2 regions of the Desulfovectis peckii genome follow, and region 1 is predicted to be linked to the other one. Evidence: riboswitches for the same ligand, from Rfam matches in the RefSeq annotation. Region 1 holds a riboswitch; the other holds the start of a gene.

Region 1 (4,008 bases):
AACGTTTACCGGGACGGCTCCAGATACAAATTTTTGCCCGGTGAGCCATATACCAGAGTGCAGGCTGCGGAATCGGTATATAAATTAATGCAATATAATAGGCAAGCAGAAAATAACTAGATCGGCCTATGCCGATCTGGTTTTTTTTCGGCATTAACCGGCATATACATTACCAACGCAACTATGTAAAAAAGTGGCTGGGAGGGAAACCGTTTTGAAAAAAATAGTTGTTGCCGGTCGCAATGATGCCGGAAAAAGTACTATTTTAGGAGAAATCTATAAAGGCTTAAAAAACAGAGGTTATCAGCCTTTAGCTGTGGGTTCGGGTGTGCAGGATGAAAAACCTTATCTGCACAAAGGCATAGACGTTAATTACCTGACAATAGCCGTTCCCCAACCCGGCTGGGATGTAGTGGAGGATATTGAAAGAGTAATTCGGGATGCCATCAATAAAATACGGGAAAAAAATCGGCTGATTTTGCATGCCCGCAAAGCGCTGGAAGAGCTGAATAAAGTGCGCTCGGTATTAGAGCTAGGCCATCTTTCGCAGCGGGACATTCCTAAGCGTGCCGACGAACCAAACGTAGTGCTGGTAGAAGCGGTAGGGATCAATGACGGTTATAAATCACCGGAAACGCGCAAGCTGGCCGATGTTTTAGTTACTGTCATTCCGGCAGGCATTAAAGGGGAAATATTAATGGAACCGGGAAATATTTTGCTGGATGAAGCCGATATCTTAGTGGTTACTAAAATTGATGAAACCCCCCGTGATGTTACGTCTACTACCGTTAAACTGCTGCAGCGGATCTACCCTTATAAGCCGATTATCCCGGTGGTAGCAACCCAAGGGGTGCATACCAATTTGGTGATTGATGAAATATTAAAACTAATGATCGACCCCCTAATTTTGGTGGATAAATCTCAACAGCAAAGGGATTACAAAAAGCATTAATTTATTATTTATCTCGAACAACTTTTTATTGACAGCGTCGACAATTGATAGTAAAGTATTTTTAGTAAACAGCAGACTGTTTATTCTCTTATCAAGAGAGGTGGAGGGACTGGCCCGATGAAACCCGGCAACCACCCCACAGTGGGGAAAGGTGCCAATTCCTGCAGAAGTATATGCTTCTGAAAGATGAGAGAGGTATAGCGTAAGTAAACCTCTTCTGTCTTGCAGAAGAGGTTTTTAGTATGCCTTTTAAAGATATAGGGCCCGTGTAGGGGACAACCTATAACTGTATGTACGGCAATCGCAGCATGAACTTTGGCAGCTAGATAAAAAGGAGCAGATGCAAATAATGATTACCATAAAAAACCTCAGCAAAATATATAAAAGCGGTCAAAATTCAGTGGTGGCACTGGATAATATCAGCCTACAGATTCGCAAAGGGGAAATATTTGGCATTATCGGCTACAGCGGTGCCGGCAAAAGCACGCTGGTACGCTGTTTAAACATGCTGGAAACACCTACCAACGGTACGGTCACCATTGACGATAAAGAAATTACCGCCTTAAGCGGCGATGAATTAAGAATGGCCCGGCGGGAAATTGCCATGATCTTTCAGCACTTTAATTTGTTATCATCACGTACCGTGTTTGGCAACGTAGCCTTTCCGCTGGAGATTGTCGGCACGCCGAAAAACGAAATTAAAAAGCGGGTTAAAGAACTGCTTGATTTGGTGGGCTTAAGTGATAAGATAGACGCCTATCCCGCCCAGCTTTCCGGCGGCCAAAAACAGCGGGTAGGCATTGCCCGGGCACTGGCCAACAACCCTAAACTTTTGCTTTGCGATGAAGCTACATCTGCACTGGACCCGGAAACCACCAAGTCAATCTTAAAATTAATTAAAGATATTAACCGCAAGCTGGATTTAACCGTGATGATTATTACCCATGAAATGAAGGTAATTACCGAAGTATGTGATACCGTGGCGGTACTGGAAAACGGCAAGATTGTTGAAATGGGCACGGTGGTTGATGTATTTACCCGACCGCAGCATCCTACCACCAGAGCTTTTGTACAAACGGTGATCAACACCAGTGTGCCCGAACCGGTTAAGCAGCGCATGAATCAGCCCGGCAAAGGATTGTTTGTTCGCATTTCCTTTATCGGCGATCATACCGAAAAACCGGTGATTTCCGAGTTGGTAAGAAAATTTAATGTCAATGCCAACATCCTTTACGGCAACATTGACCATTTACAAGACACTCCCTTTGGTGTGTTAATTATCGAACTGACCGGCGAGCAGGATAGCATTAATCAGGGCCTGCAATATCTTTCTAAGCAGGGGCTGCAGATTGAGGTGATTAATAATGGCAGAGTTGATTAACCACATTATTGCAATTGGCCCGGACTTGTGGAAAGCCACTGTAGAAACGTTAATTATGGTTGGCGGCACGATGCTGTTTTCTACAATTATCGGTTTGCCGCTGGGGGTTTTGTTGGTAACTACCGAGCGGGGCCATATTTTAGAAAGCCCTAAGTTTTGTCAAGCATTAGGCTGGATTACTAACATTCTCCGCTCAGTGCCGTTTATTATCTTACTGATTGCTTTGTTTCCCTTAACCCGCCTGATCGTCGGCACCACCGTTGGTACCACGGCGGCGATAGTGCCCTTGGTAGTAGGGTCGGCACCCTTTGTGGCCCGCATTGTGGAAACTTCTTTAAAAGAAGTGGATCGCGGGGTAGTGGAAGCGGCGATATCTATGGGAGCCAAACCAATGCAGATTATCAACAAAGTAATGCTTCCCGAAGCGCTGCCCGGTATCATTTTAGGCTTAACTATTACCACCGTAACCGTCATTGGCTACACCGCAATGGCCGGTGTGATCGGCGCCGGCGGTTTGGGTGACTTAGCTTACCGCTATGGGTTTATGCGTTTCGATATGATCACTACTTGGGCGGTTGTGGTAATTTTGGTGGTTATGGTACAAGTGATTCAGTCTTTTGGCAGTTGGTTATCCAACAAAGTCAATAAAAAATAATATTAAGGGGGAATTAAAGTGAAAAAAGCCATTCTTGCGCTGACACTGGTGCTGGCGCTGGTGTTGGCCGGCTGCGGCGGCAATGCTGCGGATAACACCGAAGGAACTGCAGGCGAAGGGACCAAAACCTTGAAGGTGGGAGCAACACCGGTACCTCACGGGGAAATTTTAGAAGTAGTTGAGCCGATTTTGGCTGAGCAGGGAATTGAACTGGAAATAGTAGAATTTACTGATTATGTAATTCCCAATACCAGTTTAAATGACGGCGAATTAGACGCTAACTTTTTCCAGCATCAGCCTTACTTAGATGACTTTAACGCCAAACAAGGCACTAAACTGGTCTCAGTAGCGGCAGTTCACTTTGAACCGATGGGCCTGTACTCCACAAAATACAATGATGTTTCCGAGTTTCCGGAAGGGGCAAAAATCGGTATTCCCGGTGACGCCACCAACGGCGGTCGGGCACTGGTAGTACTGCAAAAGGCCGGATTAATCACCCTGAAAGAAGGGGTAGGCATTGATGCCACCAAAAATGACATTGTAGAAAGCAAGATAGAAGTAGTAGAAATGGAAGCCGCTGCCTTACCCCGGACCCTGGAAGACTTAGACGGAGCGGTAATTAACGGTAACTATGCGGTAGATGCCGGACTGACACCTGCCGATGCTTTAGTAGCGGAAGATTCCTCCTCTGAGGCGGCAGAAACCTACGCTAACGTTTTGGTTGTGCGCGAAGGCGATGAAAACCGTGAGGAAATTCAAAAGCTGGTAGAAGCAATACTGTCTGACGAAGTAAAAGCATTTATTGAAGAAAACTATGCCGGAGCCGTTATCCCGGTATTTTAACGGGCAAGCAAGTCGCTTAAAGGGGCTGAAGCACTAAGGGCCAAAAGCTTCCCAGTGCTTCAGCCTTTTTGTGTGTTAGGGGTTGGTTAGGGGTTGGAATGTAGGGGCTGCCTTCCACGGCAGCCCGCTGAAGAAACGCTACATATATGAGAACGGGCGGCATTGGGCCCCCTACAG
Region 2 (4,008 bases), 1.0 Mb from region 1:
TTTTTGCCTAGCCCAATTCTCTAATCTTTGCAGCAGTTTAGCGGCTACCGTGCTGTCATTGATGCACTCAAAATAGCCAAATAACGCGGTGTCATGTTCGGTATGCATGGGGTTAATCATACCTGCTATTCGCCCTACTAGCTCGTTATTTTTCACCGCTAACAGTAACGTGCAATTTTGCGGCGGTATCTGCAGTAGTGAGTCTGCAGCCAGATCCAACGATTGTGGTGGCCAATAAGGGTCGTTGTAATAAATTGCCAATGGCATGCGGATGAAGAGATCAAACTCTCGCCGGTTGGAAACTTTATATACCTTAACTGCCAAGCCAAATCCTCCCTTTAACAAGAAAAAAAGGCTGCCTACTGGGGGTCAGCCGCAAAAACATCCAGCAAAAAGTAAACGTGGCTGGGCTTTCTGTATAGTATGCAAGGAAAAAGAAAACGGTGATTGATAGACAATAATTATCTCATTGGCTTAGGCCACAAATTTTTGCTGTCGAAGTTTTTTAAGGCCACAATAAAATTGTCCCTGATGTTAGGATAGGTGCGAGAGAGCTCACTCACAAACTGTTTCGCCTCTTCACGCTTGGTTTTACGATTAGCCGGACAAGGGTTTTCGATTACCGGTATATTTTTTTTATTGACCAGTCTAATTACGTCTCTTTCCGTTAAATAGGCAAAGGGGCGAATCATAGTTAGTTGTGTCCGATTTAAAAAAGTACGGGGGGAAAATGTTTTAATTTGTGCGTTATAAAATAACCCCATAAAGAAGGTTTCAATGAAATCATCTAAATGATGGGCTAATGCTACTTTATTGCAGCCCAGCTCTTTAGCGGCATTGTTTAAAGCGCCGCGACGGAGGGTGGCACAAAGAGCACAAGGATTTTTTTCTTGCCGGGCATCAAATACAATGCGGCCGATCTCTGCATTCTGCAGGTATAAAGGCCACCCTAAGGAATTACAGAAATCCTGTAAAGGGGTAAGATCCATATCCCAACCCATAGTAACGTGAATGGGTTGAAGTTCAAAGTTGTAAGGGTAATATTTTTGGTAATAAGCCAGGGCGTACAGCAGTGCACTGCTGTCCTTACCTCCGGAAAGCCCTATTGCTACCTTGTCACCGTCTTCAATCATTTTATAGTCGGCAATGGCTTTTACCATTTGGCTTAAGGTCCATTTTAAAATGTCTTTTTTGTTTTTACCCATTTAGCTACACCCTTTACTTTAAAATTAAGATGACATAAATAATATACTAAAAAATTTATTATTTTTTATATGCAAATACATCATTTTATGTATTATTTTGTCAAATGTTGTTGATAGACCGGTTTTTCACCTTAAACATTATCAAATTTTTTCATAATTATTGTTTGACATTGCCGCTTTAAGCTGCTAAAATACCAATTACCATATTAATTAAATAATTAAAGTGTGCTCTTATCCAGAGTGGTGGAGGGAACAGGCCCAATGAAACCCGGCAACCGCATTAACAGAGGTTAATGTTGCTACGGCATTAACCGTTTACATTCTGTTAATGGACTTGGTGCTAATTCCTGCAAGAGTAATCTCTTGGCAGATAAGAGGTGTAGCGTAGCAAGTAGATGAAACCTCTTCTGTTAATTTATTAACGAAGAGGTTTTTCTATTTGGTTTGCTAAAAAAAGAGCACACCAAGAGGAGGTAAAAAGAATAATGTCTGTGCAAAAGACATATGACGAGATCAACGACAAGATCAGGCGCGGTCAGGCAGTAGTATTAACAGCAGAAGAAGTAATATCCCTTGTTGAAGAAAAGGGTGTTGCTCAAGCGGCAAAAGAAGTAGATGTGGTGACTACCGGTACCTTTGGACCGATGTGTTCCTCCGGTGTTTTTTTAAACTTTGGTCACACCAAGCCACGGATGAAGATCGGTAAAGTGTGGCTGAATAATGTTCCGGCCTATGCCGGCATTGCTGCTGCCGATGCTTATTTAGGTGCTACTGAACCTTCTGAAGATGATCCGCTAAATAAAGATTACCCAGGAGAGTTTCGTTACGGCGGCGGACACGTAATAGAAGATTTAATTGCTCGCAAACCGGTTGAGTTGAGAGCATGGTCATACGGCACGGACTGCTACCCGCGCCGTGAATTAAAGACATATATCACCTTGGATGACATCAATGAAGCAATTATGTTTAATCCTCGCAATGCATATCAAAATTATAATTGCGCGGTTAACACAAGTGATAAAACCATATACACCTATATGGGCATGTTGCAGCCCCAATTAGCCAATGCTCATTATAGTACGTCAGGACAGTTAAGTCCGCTTTTAAAAGACCCACATTTTATGACTATTGGTATTGGTACCCGCATTTTCCTGGGAGGTGGGGTTGGCTATGTGGCTTGGCACGGCACACAACATTTTCCTGAAGTAATTAATGCTGCCGGTGTAGAACTACATCCGTCCGGCGGTACATTGGCGGTCATTGGTGACCTGAAACAAATGAAGCCACGCTACGTAAGAGGTGTAAGCATGTTGGGGTACGGCTGTAGTTTGGCGGTAGGCATCGGTATACCGATTCCAATTTTAAATGAGGAAGTAATGCGCTGGGCTTCCCGGTCGGATAAAGAGTTGTACGCGCCTATTGTCGATTACAGCACTGATTACCCGCAACGCACCGGAAAAAATTTAGGGTTTGTCAGCTATGCAGATCTTAAAAGCGGTGAAATCACGGTGATGGGTAAAAGGGTAAAAACCGCCCCAATGTCCAGCTATCCAATGGCAGTAGAGATAGCCGTTAAGTTAAAAGAATGGATAAAGGCCGGTCGCTTTTTGTTAACTGAACCGGTGCAGTCAATACCGACTGCTAAAGACAATATCACAGCTAAAACTTTAGATGTTGATTAATAGAAAAGGAGAGAGTTATGTCTAGAAAAATAATTTTAGGGTTTAAAGCGGATACTTCTGATAAACCAATTATCTATCATTTGGTAAAGGATTTTGACTTAGTGGTTAATATAATCAAAGCCCGCATTAATCCCAAAAAAGAGGGCACTTTAATTTTAGAGTTAACCGGAGAAAATTATGAGCAAGGTATTAAGTTTTTAAAAGAGCAAAACATTACAGTTCAGCTGTTAGCTGAAAAAGTAATCAACAATGAAACTCGCTGTACTAACTGCGGGACTTGCACAGATGCCTGCCCCACCGGGGCACTGTCACTTAGACGTCCGGACATGGTAGTTAAATTTGACAGTGATAAATGCATAGTTTGTCAGCTTTGTGTAAAAATTTGCCCGATGAAAGCGATGGAGGTTTGCTTTTAACTTTGAAATATGTGGAAAGAAACTATCGTCAATGGCACAGTCAAAAAGATTTGGTGCATTTTCAGGTAATTGTAAAGCAAACCGATCTGGATATTGCCGTGAATCGGGAGCGATTTAGTCCGGAATTGGCAGCCCGGGTTGAAGAAGTGGTGAAAAAATTTAGGCAGCAGCTGGAAGAATACATTAGAAAAGACAGTAAGTTTGTTAAGGCCTTGGAACCTTACCGGCCGGCTCAAGCCGCTCCACCGATAGTGAAAGATATGATAAAGGCTGCGAATTTAGCCGGCGTTGGCCCCATGGCTGCCGTTGCCGGAGCCTTTTCGCAGTATGTCGGCGAGTGGTTATCCCGGCACACTAAGGAGTTTATTATTGAAAACGGCGGAGATATATATATGCGCACGGCCAAAAAGAGAAAGATCGGTATTTTTGCCGGCGAATCTCCCTTCAGCCAGCGCATAGCTTTGGAAATTTTGCCTGAGCAAACCCCGCTGGGCATCTGTACGTCTTCCGGTACAGTAGGTCATTCTTTAAGTTTCGGGCAGGCAGATGCGGTGACGATTTTATCTCCTTCGGCTGTATTAGCAGACGCAGTAGCTACTGCAGCGGCAAATTTAGTTAAAAGCGCTGAAGATTTACAAGCAGCGGTAGATTTTGCCCTGGCAATTAAAGGTGTATCCGGTGCTTTGGCTATTTATCGCGATAAAA

The links. Region 1 has a riboswitch for S-adenosylmethionine ahead of ACZ5NG_RS02965 (methionine ABC transporter ATP-binding protein). Riboswitches for the same ligand answer to the same signal wherever they lie in the genome.
Region 2: it holds a riboswitch for S-adenosylmethionine, as region 1 does, so the genes downstream of both, ACZ5NG_RS07995 (homocysteine biosynthesis protein) here and ACZ5NG_RS02965 (methionine ABC transporter ATP-binding protein) in region 1, are expected to answer to the same signal.

Annotation. Positions count from the first base shown of each region.
Region 1 is NZ_AP042409.1:601,047-605,054, forward strand. Features, by position in the region: gene ACZ5NG_RS02955 (S-layer homology domain-containing protein) at 1-120, shown strand, start outside; gene ACZ5NG_RS02960 (P-loop NTPase family protein) at 215-952, shown strand; SAM riboswitch class I at 1,038-1,145, shown strand; gene ACZ5NG_RS02965 (methionine ABC transporter ATP-binding protein) at 1,302-2,333, shown strand; gene ACZ5NG_RS02970 (methionine ABC transporter permease) at 2,317-2,988, shown strand; gene ACZ5NG_RS02975 (MetQ/NlpA family ABC transporter substrate-binding protein) at 3,007-3,831, shown strand.
Region 2 is NZ_AP042409.1:1,613,427-1,617,434, reverse strand. Features, by position in the region: gene ACZ5NG_RS08005 (GNAT family N-acetyltransferase) at 1-324, opposite strand, end outside; gene ACZ5NG_RS08000 (tRNA 2-thiocytidine biosynthesis TtcA family protein) at 462-1,205, opposite strand; SAM riboswitch class I at 1,434-1,582, shown strand; gene ACZ5NG_RS07995 (homocysteine biosynthesis protein) at 1,691-2,887, shown strand; gene ACZ5NG_RS07990 (NIL domain-containing protein) at 2,905-3,303, shown strand; gene ACZ5NG_RS07985 (UPF0280 family protein) at 3,306-4,008, shown strand, end outside.